DNA from 4 places in the Serratia sp. AR11 genome. Region 3 is predicted to be linked to each of the others. Evidence: predicted binding sites of a transcription regulator. Region 3 holds the regulator's gene; each other region holds the start of a gene.
What was found. The regulator sigma-54, encoded in region 3, starts transcription at its own class of promoters, with help from an activator protein. The targets are predictions, from matches to a motif close to GTTGGCACANNTTTCGCTNT.

Region 1: ACSOSI_RS23780 (gamma carbonic anhydrase family protein) is a predicted target of sigma-54. The motif match lies at 2,299-2,318, and genes of this name have one in related genera.
Region 2: glnK (P-II family nitrogen regulator) is a predicted target of sigma-54. The motif match lies at 1,050-1,069, and genes of this name have one in related genera.
Region 4: ACSOSI_RS02215 (circularly permuted type 2 ATP-grasp protein) is a predicted target of sigma-54. The motif match lies at 2,452-2,471, and genes of this name have one in related genera.

Annotation. Positions count from the first base shown of each region.
Region 1 is NZ_CM150739.1:5,046,005-5,049,654, forward strand. It holds tRNA gene ACSOSI_RS23770 (tRNA-Glu) at 145-220, opposite strand; rRNA gene ACSOSI_RS23775 (16S ribosomal RNA) at 364-1,906, opposite strand; gene ACSOSI_RS23780 (gamma carbonic anhydrase family protein) at 2,442-2,984, shown strand; gene aroE (shikimate dehydrogenase) at 3,022-3,650, opposite strand, start outside.
Region 2 is NZ_CM150739.1:1,136,341-1,139,990, forward strand. It holds gene ACSOSI_RS05360 (SmdB family multidrug efflux ABC transporter permease/ATP-binding protein) at 1-825, shown strand, start outside; gene glnK (P-II family nitrogen regulator) at 1,120-1,458, shown strand; gene amtB (ammonium transporter AmtB) at 1,495-2,781, shown strand; gene tesB (acyl-CoA thioesterase II) at 2,878-3,650, opposite strand, start outside.
Region 3 is NZ_CM150739.1:4,878,773-4,882,422, forward strand. It holds gene lptC (LPS export ABC transporter periplasmic protein LptC) at 1-193, shown strand, start outside; gene lptA (lipopolysaccharide ABC transporter substrate-binding protein LptA) at 162-701, shown strand; gene lptB (LPS export ABC transporter ATP-binding protein) at 708-1,433, shown strand; gene rpoN (RNA polymerase factor sigma-54) at 1,484-2,917, shown strand; gene hpf (ribosome hibernation promoting factor) at 2,941-3,228, shown strand; gene ptsN (PTS IIA-like nitrogen regulatory protein PtsN) at 3,392-3,650, shown strand, end outside.
Region 4 is NZ_CM150739.1:471,840-475,489, reverse strand. It holds gene ACSOSI_RS02220 (amino acid adenylation domain-containing protein) at 1-2,250, shown strand, start outside; gene ACSOSI_RS02215 (circularly permuted type 2 ATP-grasp protein) at 2,507-3,650, shown strand, end outside.

The sequences.
Region 1 (3,650 bases), 170 kb from region 3:
TAAGTTTCAGCTGTCATGTTTCAATTTTCAGCTTGTTCCAGATTGTTAAAGAGCAATATCTTAAACACGACTCGTTAAAGTCATCTTTAAGATGTTTTCGATGCAGCAAGCACCGGTGATAATGTCTTTCACTCATTATCGGAATGGCGTCCCCAAGGGGATTCGAACCCCTGTTACAGCCGTGAAAGGGCAGTGTCCTAGGCCTCTAGACGATGGGGACACGAAATTCCGATTAGACTCTCGTCTTAATCGGTTCGTATCAGCATGAGTCAGAGACTCATTACATCAACAGGTAGCGCTTTTGCTCATTACTTTTCTATCAGACAATCTGTGTGAGCACTTCACGCAATCAATATCATTAGGTAAGGAGGTGATCCAACCGCAGGTTCCCCTACGGTTACCTTGTTACGACTTCACCCCAGTCATGAATCACAAAGTGGTAAGCGCCCTCCCGAAGGTTAAGCTACCTACTTCTTTTGCAACCCACTCCCATGGTGTGACGGGCGGTGTGTACAAGGCCCGGGAACGTATTCACCGTAGCATTCTGATCTACGATTACTAGCGATTCCGACTTCACGGAGTCGAGTTGCAGACTCCGATCCGGACTACGACGTACTTTATGAGGTCCGCTGGCTCTCGCGAGTTCGCTTCTCTTTGTATACGCCATTGTAGCACGTGTGTAGCCCTACTCGTAAGGGCCATGATGACTTGACGTCATCCCCACCTTCCTCCGGTTTATCACCGGCAGTCTCCTTTGAGTTCCCACCATTACGTGCTGGCAACAAAGGATAAGGGTTGCGCTCGTTGCGGGACTTAACCCAACATTTCACAACACGAGCTGACGACAGCCATGCAGCACCTGTCTCAGAGTTCCCGAAGGCACTAAGCTATCTCTAGCGAATTCTCTGGATGTCAAGAGTAGGTAAGGTTCTTCGCGTTGCATCGAATTAAACCACATGCTCCACCGCTTGTGCGGGCCCCCGTCAATTCATTTGAGTTTTAACCTTGCGGCCGTACTCCCCAGGCGGTCGACTTAACGCGTTAGCTCCGGAAGCCACGCCTCAAGGGCACAACCTCCAAGTCGACATCGTTTACAGCGTGGACTACCAGGGTATCTAATCCTGTTTGCTCCCCACGCTTTCGCACCTGAGCGTCAGTCTTTGTCCAGGGGGCCGCCTTCGCCACCGGTATTCCTCCAGATCTCTACGCATTTCACCGCTACACCTGGAATTCTACCCCCCTCTACAAGACTCTAGCTTGCCAGTTTCAAATGCAGTTCCCACGTTAAGCGCGGGGATTTCACATCTGACTTAACAAACCGCCTGCGTGCGCTTTACGCCCAGTAATTCCGATTAACGCTTGCACCCTCCGTATTACCGCGGCTGCTGGCACGGAGTTAGCCGGTGCTTCTTCTGCGAGTAACGTCAATGCAATGTGCTATTAACACACTACCCTTCCTCCTCGCTGAAAGTGCTTTACAACCCGAAGGCCTTCTTCACACACGCGGCATGGCTGCATCAGGCTTGCGCCCATTGTGCAATATTCCCCACTGCTGCCTCCCGTAGGAGTCTGGACCGTGTCTCAGTTCCAGTGTGGCTGGTCATCCTCTCAGACCAGCTAGGGATCGTCGCCTAGGTGAGCCATTACCCCACCTACTAGCTAATCCCATCTGGGCACATCTGATGGCGTGAGGCCCGAAGGTCCCCCACTTTGGTCCGAAGACGTTATGCGGTATTAGCTACCGTTTCCAGTAGTTATCCCCCTCCATCAGGCAGTTTCCCAGACATTACTCACCCGTCCGCCGCTCGTCACCCAGAGAGCAAGCTCTCCTGTGCTACCGCTCGACTTGCATGTGTTAGGCCTGCCGCCAGCGTTCAATCTGAGCCATGATCAAACTCTTCAATTAAAAGCTTGATTTGCTTCAACTCGTGAAGCGATGCTCGAAAATAACTTTCGTAATAATCAGACCGTTGACGAATCAACTGACTGACTTATTGCTTGGTCACTCTTCAAGACTTGATATTTTTTCGAACCCGAAGGTTCTGGATATCGTCTTGTGGAGTGCCCACACAGATTGTCTGATAAATTGTTAAAGAGCAGTGAGTTAGCCGCCGTAGCTTGCCATCTCGAGGTGGCGTATATTACGCTTTCCTCTTTCAGAGTCAACCCCTAATTTTCAGGATTTTTTCTCTTTCTTCCCGGCCGCTATGTGAAGTGAATCACTTGCGCCGTGTCGATGGAGGCGCATTATAGGGAACCGAGTTTTTTGCACAACCCCTTTTTTGATCTTTTCTTACTGTTTGCACACTTTTCGGCCCTTTCGGGTGGATCTTGCGCGATCAGGGCCGTTTTCCGCAGGATCCATCACTTCAGTTGGTTGTAATTCCACCGCCAACGTCTAGTATTGCCGGTAAATATGATCCCGATGCGAGGCTATTACCATGTCTGATGCAGTACGTTCTTATCTTCATTACTCTCCTAAACTGGGCCTGCGCGTCATGATCGACCCTTCCAGTGTGGTGATCGGTAACGTTGAGCTGGCCGATGACGTCAGTATCTGGCCGTTGGTTGCTATCCGCGGAGATGTGAACGCAGTAAAAATCGGTGCACGCAGCAATATTCAGGATGGCAGCGTGTTGCACGTAACCCATAAGTCTGAATATAACCCTGAGGGTTACCCATTATTGATCGGTGAAGACGTTACTGTTGGGCACAAGGCCATGTTGCATGGCTGCGCCATAGGCAATCGGGTGCTGGTAGGTATGGGATCGATCCTGTTGGATGGTGCAGTAATAGAAGATGATGTGATGATTGGTGCCGGCAGCCTGGTTGCTCCGGGTAAACGCCTGGAGAGTGGTTATCTCTATATGGGCAGCCCGGCACGCCAGGTTCGCCCATTGACCGCTGCGGAACGGGAAGGGTTGCTTTACTCTTCTACTAACTATGTACGTTGGAAAGACGAATATTTGTCAGAAGATATCTGACAGGCGCCCGTTCCCTCTCAGGGGAACGGGCTCAGAGTTACACTGCCAGTTCGTGACGCAGCTGGCGTAATACCGGTTCGATCTCCGGCATCACACCATGCCACAGCAGGAACGCATGCGCGGCCTGCCCCACCAGCATCCCTAAACCGTCGGCATATTCTGTGGCACCCTGTTGCTGCGCCCAGGCCAGAAACGGAGTTAATCCCTGCTGATAAAACATGTCATAACAACGCGTATGGCCATTGACCGTACCAACCGGTAGCGCCGGGATGTCACCGCTGATACCGGATGCCGTGGCGTTAATCACTAAATCAAACCGCTGTTGATCAAGTTGATCCAGGGGTAACGCGGATATTTCACCCAGATGCTGGAACACCTGCGCCAATGTCTGCGCACGGCTAAAAGTACGGTTGGTGATCACCACTTCACAACCAAAAGACAGTAGCGGCAAGATCGCGCCACGTGCCGCGCCACCAGCCCCCACCAACAGGATACGATCCTTGGGTTGGATCAACCCCTGACGTTCAAGATCGGTCAGCAGGCCGATCCCGTCAGTGTTGTCACCCAGTAACCCACCGTCTGGCAGTATCTTCAAGGTATTTACCGCACCGGCCAGCGAGGCTCGTTGACTCAGTTCGGTCGCCGCTTCATAAGCATTTTCTTTAA
Region 2 (3,650 bases), 1.8 Mb from region 3:
TTCGAACTGATGGATCGCCGCCAGCAGAGCTACGGGACGGATGCTCGTCCGCTGGAGAGCGGCCGTATTGATATTGACGACCTGAGCTTTTCCTACCGTGATGACAAAAAGGTGCTGCAGCATATTTCGCTGTCGGTGCCTTCACGCGGCTTCGTGGCGCTGGTCGGCCATACCGGCAGCGGCAAGAGCACGCTGGCCAATCTGCTGATGGGCTATTACCCGGTCGATCAGGGGGAAGTGCGTCTCGACGGACGGCCTCTGTCCAGCCTTTCACACGCTACCCTGCGGCAGGGCATCGCTATGGTGCAGCAGGATCCGGTGGTGATTGCCGAATCGGTACTGGCCAACGTCACTCTGGGGCGCAATATCAGTGAAGAAGCGGTCTGGCAGGCATTGGAAAGGGTGCAACTGGCTGAGTTGGTTCGCTCTTTCCCTGAAGGCATTCACACGCGGCTGGGCGAGCAGGGTAATAACCTGTCGGTGGGTCAGAAGCAGCTATTGGCGATGGCCAGGGTACTGGTACAGGCACCGAAGATCCTGATCCTCGACGAAGCCACCGCCAACATTGACTCGGGTACGGAACAAGCTATTCAGCGGGCGCTGAGTTTGATCCGCGAGCACACCACGCTGGTAGTGATCGCTCACCGTTTGTCGACCATTGTTGATGCCGATTCGATTCTGGTGTTGCACCGTGGTCAGGCGGTCGAGCAGGGTAACCATCAGCAACTGCTGGCGCAGCAGGGGCGTTACTACCAGATGTATCAACTGCAACTGGTGGGTGAAGAGCTGGCAGCCGCCAACCGCGAAGAAACACAAACTGCATGATCTATGAGGCCGCTTGAGCGGCCTCTTTCTTTTCCCGCCACGCACCATAAACAGGCATCGCTGCGTTTTAAATCCCTTTCTCTGCACTTTTTCGACGCGTCACGCACCAAAATAGTGCGCAATATTTAATCAATCCCCTGTGCGATAGCCTGCCATTGGCTAGCGGCGTTGCGTTACACCCCTGCCTGGTCGGTTAATTTGCTGAATTAGCGTACCAATCCATTTATGGCATAGCCTTTGCTTTATAAGACTCGTACCAGGGGTGAGTTTGGGCTTAATTCGTGGAGGGGCAATATGAAGCTGGTGACCGTGGTGATTAAACCATTCAAGCTGGAGGACGTGCGTGAAGCCCTATCCTCTGTGGGTATTCAGGGGCTGACCGTAAGCGAAGTAAAAGGCTTTGGTCGCCAGAAGGGGCATGCTGAGCTCTATCGTGGAGCCGAATACAGCGTCAACTTCTTACCTAAGGTAAAAATCGACATCGCTATCGCCGACGATCAGTTAGACGAAGTGGTCGATGTTATCAGTAAAGCGGCCTACACCGGCAAAATTGGTGATGGCAAAATTTTCGTTGCCGAATTGCAACGTGTCATTCGCATTCGCACCGGCGAAACAGACGAAGCAGCACTGTAATCACTGGCTCAGTAAAGTAATGGGGATGGATTGATAATGAAAAAACTTTTATCCATGTTGGGCCTGAGTACGGTAACCATGGTTCCTTCTTTGGCACTGGCCGCTCCGGCGGTCGCAGACAAGGCGGATAACGCCTTCATGATGATTTGCACTGCTTTGGTGCTGTTCATGACCCTGCCGGGTGTCGCTCTGTTTTACGGCGGTTTGCTGCGTTCCAAAAACGTGCTCTCCATGTTGACCCAGGTCACCGTTACCTTTGCCTTGGTGTGCGTGCTGTGGGTGCTTTATGGCTACAGCCTGGCTTTCAGCGAAGGTAACGCCTTCTTCGGCGGTTTCCAGACGGCGATGCTCAAAGGCATTGGCATCGACAGCGTCACCGGGACCTTCAGCCAGATGATCCACGTGGCGTTCCAGTGTTCGTTCGCCTGTATTACCGTTGCGCTGGTGGTGGGCGGCTTTGCCGAGCGTATCCGCTTCTCTGCGGTGGTGATCTTCGCAGCCATCTGGTTCACCATTTCTTACCTGCCGATTGCCCACATGGTGTGGGGCGGCGGCTTCCTGGCCGCTGATGGCGCGTTGGACTTTGCCGGCGGTACCGTCGTGCACATCAACGCAGCGAGTGCCGGTCTGGTTGGCGCTTACCTGCTGGGCAAGCGTGCCGGTTTCGGTAAGGAAGCTTTCAAACCGCACAACCTGCCCATGGTGTTTACCGGGGCTTCCATCCTGTATATCGGCTGGTTCGGCTTTAACGCCGGTTCTGCCAGCGCGGCTAACGGCATTGCGGCCCTGGCGTTCCTGAATACCGTGGTGGCGACTGCCGGCGCGATCCTCTCCTGGACCTTTGCCGAGTGGATTGTTCGTGGCAAGCCTTCCCTGTTGGGCGCCTGTTCCGGCATGATCGCCGGGCTGGTTGCCATCACGCCGGCTGCAGGCACCGTGGGTATTGGCGGGGCGTTGATTATCGGCCTGATTGGCGGTATTGCCGGTCTGTGGGGCGTGGTCACGCTGAAGAAATGGCTGAAGGTAGATGATACCTGCGACGTGTTCGGTGTACATGGCGTGTGCGGTATCGTCGGTTGCCTGCTGACTGGGGTATTCACCTCGGCCTCGTTGGGCGGCACTGGGTACGCCGAGGGCGTCACCATGGGCCATCAGGTGTGGATCCAGTTGTTGAGCGTAGTGATTACGCTGGTGTGGTCTGGTGTTGCTGCCTTTATCGCCTTTAAAGTGGCAGGGGCCATCGTCGGGCTGCGCGTACCGGAAGAGCAGGAACGCGAAGGTCTGGACGTCAACAGCCATGGCGAGAGTGCCTATAACCAATAAGCCTTGAAGAAGGGCAGTGCGCTAAAATAACTCGAAAAATAATGATGATGCAAAAAGGGCGATGTCACCATCGCCCTTTTTTTTGGCCTGCGTTTATCAGGCTTCGCGCTGGCGGATCACGCCTTCCTGTACCGTGGTGGCAACCAATACGCCGTCACGGGTATAGAATTGACCGCGTACAAATCCACGGGCGCCGGAGGCGGACGTGCTTTCCACCACGTACAGCAGCCAGTCATCCATGCGGAATGGGCGGTGGAACCACATTGAGTGATCGATGGTCGCCACCTGCATGCCCGGCTCCAGGAAACCGACGCCGTGCGGCTGCAGCGCCGTCGGCAGGAAGTTGAAGTCAGACGCATAACCCAGCAGGTACTGATGGATGCGCAGATCGTCCGGCATGGTGCCGTTGGCGCGGAACCATACGTAGCGGTGCGGTTCTTCCACACTGCCTTTCAGCGGATTGTGGAATTTGACCGGACGCATCTCAATCGGTTTCTGGCCGATAAACTTCTCACGCACCTTGTCCGGCAGCATATGCGACAGTTTTTGGGCAATGTCTGACTCAGACATCAGCCCTTCTGGTGGCGGCACGTCCGGCATGGTGTTCTGGTGTTCAAAGCCTTCTTCCGGACTTTGGAAGGAGGCGGTCATGTAGAAAATCGGTTTACCGTGCTGAATGGCGCTGACGCGACGGGCGCTGAAGCTGTTGCCGTCGCGCAGAATTTCCACGTCATAAATGATTGGCTTGCTGCTGTCGCCCGGACGCAGGAAATAGCTGTGGAACGAGTGAACGCTGCGTTCAGCCGGCACCGATTGCTTGGCGGCATACAGCGCCTGACCCACCACCTGGCCGCCGAAGACCTGGCGTA
Region 3 (3,650 bases):
AATTAAAACAGACAATGCTCAGGTGAACCTGGTGACCCAGGATGTGGCTTCGGATGACGAAGTGACGCTCTATGGGACGAACTTCACCTCTAACGGCATGAAAATGCGTGGGAACCTGCGGGCCAAAACCGCTGAGCTGATTGATAAGGTTAAGACCAACTATGAAATTCAGAACCAACAAACCAAGCCGTAATTTGTTGATCGGCAGCTTGATTTTGGCCGCCAGCGCACCCGCCTGGGCGCTGAAGTCCGACTCCAGCCAACCGGTAAGCATTGACTCACTGAAACAGTCTCTGGATATGCAGAGCAACGTCAGCACCTTTACCGATAACGTGGTGATCAAGCAAGGCACTATCGATATCAAGGCAGACAAGGTTGTGGTGACCCGCCCAGGCGGCGATCAGAACAAAACTTATATCGAAGCCTTTGGCAATCCGGTGACCTTCTATCAGATGCAAGACAGCGGCAAGCCGGTGAAAGGCCACGCGCAGAAGGTCCGTTACGATGTGGCGTCGCAGTTGGTGACCCTGACCGGGAATGCCTATCTGGAACAGCTCGACAGCAACGTAAAAGGCGATCGCATCACCTATCTGGTGCAACAGCAGCAAATGCAGGCGTTTAGCGACAAAGGCAAACGCGTGACTACGGTTCTGGTACCGTCGCAGTTGCAAGACAAAAACGGGCAAAAGAAGAGTAACTAATCACTTATGGCTACACTCATCGCAGAAAACCTGGCGAAAGCCTACAAGGGCCGCAAAGTTGTTGAAGACGTCAGCCTGAAAGTGAAATCCGGCGAGATCGTCGGCCTGCTGGGGCCAAACGGCGCCGGCAAGACCACCACCTTCTACATGGTGGTGGGTATCGTTCAGCGTGATGCCGGGCGTATCGTGATTGACGAAGAAGACATCAGCCTGCTGCCGCTGCACGCCCGTGCGCGCCGTGGCATCGGTTATTTGCCGCAGGAAGCCTCCATCTTCCGCCGCCTCAGCGTGTATGACAACCTGATGGCCGTGCTGGAGATCCGTGAAGATCTCAGCAGCGAGCAGCGAGCAGACCGTGCGGTAGAGCTGATGGAAGAATTCCATATCTCCCACCTGCGCGACAACCTGGGCCAGGCGCTGTCCGGTGGTGAACGCCGCCGCGTCGAGATCGCCCGTGCGCTGGCGGCGAATCCGAAATTCATCCTGCTGGATGAACCGTTCGCCGGGGTTGACCCGATTTCCGTTATCGACATTAAAAAAATTATCGAGCACTTGCGTGACAGCGGCCTGGGCGTGCTGATCACCGACCATAACGTGCGCGAAACGCTGGACGTGTGTGAACGCGCCTATATCGTCAGCCAGGGCAAACTGATTGCCCACGGCACGCCGGATGCTATTCTGGCCGATGAGCAGGTGAAACGCGTTTATCTGGGCGAAGAATTCCGCCTCTGAGTGCCAGCGCGTCCTGATGGACGACTGTTAACGGAAGTAGACTGAAGATTATGAAGCAAGGTTTGCAACTCAGGTTTAGCCAACAACTGGCCATGACCCCCCAGCTCCAGCAGGCTATCCGCCTGCTGCAGTTGTCCACGCTTGAGCTCCAGCAGGAGATACAGCTGGCGTTAGAGAGCAACCCATTGCTTGAACAGAGCGACCTGCACGAAGAAGTCGACGCCAAAGAAACTGTCGAAACCGAAGGTTTGGATACCCGCGAGGCGTTGGAACAAAAGGACATGCCCGAAGAGCTGCCGCTCGACGCCACCTGGGACGAAATCTACACCGCCGGTACGCCGTCCGGTACCCGCACCGATTACAGTGACGATGAGCTACCGGTTTATCAGGGCGAGACCACCCAGACCCTGCAGGATTACCTGATGTGGCAAGTGGATCTGACACCGTTTTCCGACACCGATGCCGCTATTGCCACCTCAATCGTCGACGCCGTTGACGACACCGGCTATCTCACCGTGCCGCTGGAAGACATTCTGGAGAGTCTGGGTGACGATAATGTGACAATGGACGAAGTCGAAGCGGTATTGAAGCGCGTACAGCGTTTTGATCCGGTTGGCGTCGCCGCGCGCGACCTGCGCGATTGTCTGCTGGTTCAGCTTTCCCAGTACGCTAAAGACACGCCCTATCTGGCTGAGGCACGCCTGATCATCAGCGAGCATCTGGACCTGCTGGCTAACCACGACTTTCGCAGCCTGATGCGAACAACGCGCTCAAAAGAAGATACACTGAAAGAAGCGATGTTGCTGATCCAGTCATTGGATCCCCGTCCGGGTCAGTCGATCAACACCGGCGAATCCGAGTATGTGATCCCGGACGTGCTGGTGCGCAAAGTGCAGGATGTCTGGACGGTCGAGCTCAATAGCGACAGCATTCCACGCTTGAAGATCAACCAGCAGTACGCCGCGATGGGCAATAGCGCACGTAACGACAGTGACGGGCAGTACATCCGCAGCAATTTGCAGGAAGCGAAATGGCTGATCAAAAGTCTGGAAAGCCGAAACGACACTCTGCTGAAAGTTTCGCGCTGCATCGTCGAGCAGCAACAGGCGTTCTTTGAACAGGGCACAGAATTTATGAAGCCCATGGTGCTGGCAGATATTGCCCAGGCCGTGGAGATGCATGAATCGACAATTTCACGCGTGACCACGCAGAAGTTTTTGCACAGTCCGCGCGGCATTTTCGAATTGAAATATTTCTTCTCCAGCCATGTGAATACCGACAGCGGGGGCGAAGCCTCCTCTACGGCGATCCGGGCAGTGGTCAAGAAAATGATCGCGGCGGAAAACCCCGCCAAACCGCTCAGCGACAGCAAGCTGGCCACCCTGCTCTCCGACCAGGGGATCATCGTGGCACGGCGTACCGTCGCCAAGTACCGAGAGTCTTTGTCCATCCCGCCGTCCAACCAACGTAAACAGTTGGTTTGACCTCTATTGAGAAGGAAGACATTATGCAGCTCAACATTACCGGACACCACATCGAAATCACCGAACCTTTGCGCGAGTTCGTGAACACCAAGTTCGCCAAACTCGAACAGTATTTTGATCGCATAAATCAGGTGTATGTCGTACTTAGTGTGGAAAAAGTGCAGCAGATTGCGGAAGCGACGGTGCACGTGAATGGAGGCGAGTTGCACGCCACCTCGGAAGACGAGAACATGTATGCTGCAATTGATAGCCTGATCGACAAACTGGCGCGTCAATTGAACAAACATAAAGACAAACTGAAACAACACTGACATTCTGGGCCGTTTCCGTCAGCGGGTACGGCTCAAACGTAGCCTCGGCCATCGGCGCGTTACCTGTATGGGTATCGCGCCGATAAGCCATCAAGGGTTAAACAAGGCGAAAAATCACCTCACAAGCCTCCTGCTTGCTGGTGTGGTTTTAAGTGAAGATGAGATGAACAACGAAACAATGCAATTAAGCTCGGTGTTAAACATCGAGTGCACCAGAAGCTCCGTCCATTGCACCAGCAAGAAACGGGCTTTGGAAATTATCAGCGAACTGGCCGCAAAACAGCTCAACCTGTCATCACAGGTAGTGTTTGACGCGGTTCTCACCCGCGAGCGCATGGGCAGTACCGGTATCGGCAATGGTATCGCTATTCCCCACGGCAAACTGGAAGAGGACACACTGCGGGCCGTTGGCGTGTTTATCC
Region 4 (3,650 bases), 1.1 Mb from region 3:
TTGGTGGCTGAAATTGTCAGTGCGCCACAGCCGGAAAACCTGGCGTTGCGCTACCTGTTTACCGCAGGGGAAAAGCTCAACCCGGTCGATCTCAGCGGGGTGAGCTACCCGTTGGTGGATTACTACGGCCCGACAGAAGCCACCATCTTCGCCACCTGGAATTTGGTCAGTTGCGCCACACAACACGCTCCTGCCACTATCGGTCGGCCGGTGGCAGATACCGAGATATTCATTCTCGATGATAATCTGCCACCCGTCAGCGGGCAGCAACCCGGCGAGCTTTACATCAGCGGCAGTTGCCTGGCACGCGGCTATCTGAATGATTCGCCGCTCACCGCCGAAAAATTTATTACCCCCGCGCATTTTGCCGGCAAACGGCTCTACCGCAGCGGCGATCGGGCGCGCTGGCTGCCGGATCATCGTGTCCAGTTCCTCGGCCGTATCGACGACCAGATCAAGATCCGTGGTAACCGCGTGGAACTGGGCGAAATAGAAAGCGTCATGGTACAGGTGACAGGCGTGAAGGCCGCCGTTGCTGCCGTTACCCAGCCGCAGGATCCGGCTAACAAACAGATTGTGGCCTTTCTGGTGGCCGACCGGAACGACGCTGGAGTGATCGAACGCGTGAAGCAACATCTGAAAACCACATTGCCATCTTACTTCCTGCCCGCCGAGTACCGGCTGCTGGATCGTCTGCCGATCAACGCCAACGGCAAAACCGATAAGGCTGCGCTGCTGGCCCTTTCTCGCGCGGATCAACCTCCGACAGCAGAAACGCTGACCGGCAGCCGGCAGACCCTTGCCGCTATTTGGTGCCAGCTGTTGGGGACGGAGAATATCCGTGCCGAAGACAATTTTTTCGACATCGGCGGCCATTCACTGCTGGCGGCAAAGTTGGCGACGGCCATCGCCCAGCAAATTGGAGGGAAGGTTTATGTCCGCGATATTTATGAATACCCGACGATAAATCGTCTGGCGCAGGCGCTGGATGAACGCAGCGGCCATGCACTGCCGGCGGTGGACAGCGAACCGGTGCGTGCTCTGCAGGACGACGTCTGGTTACCCGCAGACCTCACCATCAATCCGCATTACGACGTATGGCAGATAAGCTCGCCCAGGGCCATTTTGCTCACCGGTGCCACCGGGTTTATCGGTGCGCATCTGCTGGCAGAGCTGCTGACCACCACCCGTGCCGAGTTGTATTGCCTGGTGCGGGAGCGCAGCCGGATATCCCCGCAACAACGACTCGACGAGATCCTGACTCGCTATCAGATTGCTTTATCCCCCGAGCAGCGCGGCCGCATCCATCTGGTCCCCGGCGACGTGGCCGAGCATGATTTCGCCCTGTCACCTGAGCGCTACCGTGAACTCAGCCAGCAAGTCGATATCATTTATCATTCGGCAAGCGCGGTGAACTTTATCCAACCCTATTCTTATATGAAACGCGACAATGTGCAGGGGCTGCGCGAAATCATTCGCTTTGCCGCGCATCAGCGCACCAAACCACTGATGTTGATGTCGACGATTTCGGTCTATAGCTGGGGGCATCTGCACACCGGCAAACGGGTGATGCTGGAAAGTGACGACATCGACCAGAACCTGCCGGCGGTGATCACCGATATTGGCTACGTCCGCAGCAAATGGGTAATGGAAAAAATTGCCGATCTGGCGGCATCGCAAGGCCTGCCGCTGATGACCTTCCGTCTGGGGTACGCCACCTGCCATAGCCGCACCGGCGTCAGCGCCAGCTATCAATGGTGGGGGCGACTGGTGAAAACCTGTATTGCCAGTGGCACGCGGCCTGCGCTGCAGGATTTGCGCGAGGGCCTGACGACGGTGGACTATATGACCCAGGCCATTGCATACGTCAGCCGTAATCCGCAGGCTCTGGGGAAGAAATTCAACCTGATCCACCAGCACCGCAATAACCTGACGCTGCAGGACTTCTTCAGCCTGTTGGAGCGTGAATTTGGCTTCCACTTCCATCCGCTGCCCTTCGATCAATGGCGGGCGCAGTGGGAACACAACGGCGATGCGCCGCTCTACCCGTTGCTCAGCCTGTTCAGGGACAATATGGTGAATGGACAATCGACAGTGCAGCTCTACCAAAACACCTACCAGTGGGATTGCAGCAACCTGCAGCATTTCCTGCAGCACAGCGGGATAGAAGAACCACACTTTACCCGGCAGGTGCTACTGAATTATCTGCAGCAGTCTATCGGCGCTCCACAGCCGTCATTGCAGGTTTGAACCTCAAGGCGGGCCCCTGTGGCCCGCCAGTGCACCAGTAGAACATTTTGCCCTTAGCGTTGCGCCATCAGCGGTCATAATTACCCCAGACGCGCCGCAGTTTTGCCCCGTTTTAAGGCAGCGTCCGGTTGGGTTGCACCCAAAGCGGGCCGTCTCCTGCCACAACCTGGCGTTTTCGCGCCATTATCGCCCCTTTATCACCTTGGCACATTTTATGCTGGATCCGTCTACAGCCTGCAATGTCGACGAGGTGACGATGCTAAATATCGATCTGTCCGCTTCACCGTTTTTTGATGAGATGCTTCTGGCTGAGGGTAAACACCGGGGTCATTACGAAGCTTACTGCCATTGGCTGCAACAGGCCGATCACAAGGCCATTCAGCGTAAAAGGGAAGAGGCTGCACTGCTGTTCCATCGGGTGGGAATTACCTTTAACGTTTATGGTGAGGATGATGGTGCCGAACGGCTAATCCCGTTCGACAGCGTGCCGCGCATCATTCCCGCCGGCGAATGGGCGATGCTCGATCGCGGCATCCGCCAGCGCGTCCAGGCGCTGAACGCCTTTCTGCACGATATTTACCATCAACAACATATTCTGAAGGCCGGGATCATTCCGGCGGAACAGGTGCTGGCCAACGATCAGTATCAACCCTGCATGCAAGGGGTCGATTTGCACCGCAATATTTACGCGCACATTGTCGGCGTGGATATGGTGCGCGGCGGCGACGGCCAGTATTACGTGCTGGAAGACAACCTGCGTACCCCTTCCGGCGTGTCCTACATGCTGGAAAACCGCAAAATGATGATGCGCCTGTACCCGGAACTGTTCGCCCAGCAGCGTATTGCACCGGTGGAACGCTACCCGTCGCACCTGCTGCAAACCCTGCGTGAAAGCTCGCCGATTAACGATCCGACCGTGGTGGTGCTGACGCCGGGCCGCTTCAACAGCGCCTATTTCGAACACAGTTTCCTGGCGCAGCAAATGGGGGTTGAACTGGTGGAAAGCGCCGACCTGTTCGTCAAGGACGGCGCGGTGTTTATGCGCACCACCGCCGGGCCTTGCAAGGTGGACGTGATCTATCGGCGGGTAGACGATGCCTTCCTCGATCCGCTGGCGTTCCGCCCGGACTCGATGCTCGGCGTGCCGGGGCTGCTGTCGGTATATCGCACCGGTAACGTGGTGCTGGCCAACGCCATTGGCACCGGCGTGGCCGACGACAAGTCGATCTATCCTTATGTACCGGAGATGGTGCGCTTCTATCTGCAGGAGGAGCCGATCCTCAACAATGTGCCGACCTGGCAATGCCGTCATAAAAATGAGCTGTCTTACGTGCTGGCCAATCTGGAACAGATGGTGGTGAAAGAGGTTCACGGCGCCGGCGGCTACGGCATGCTGATCG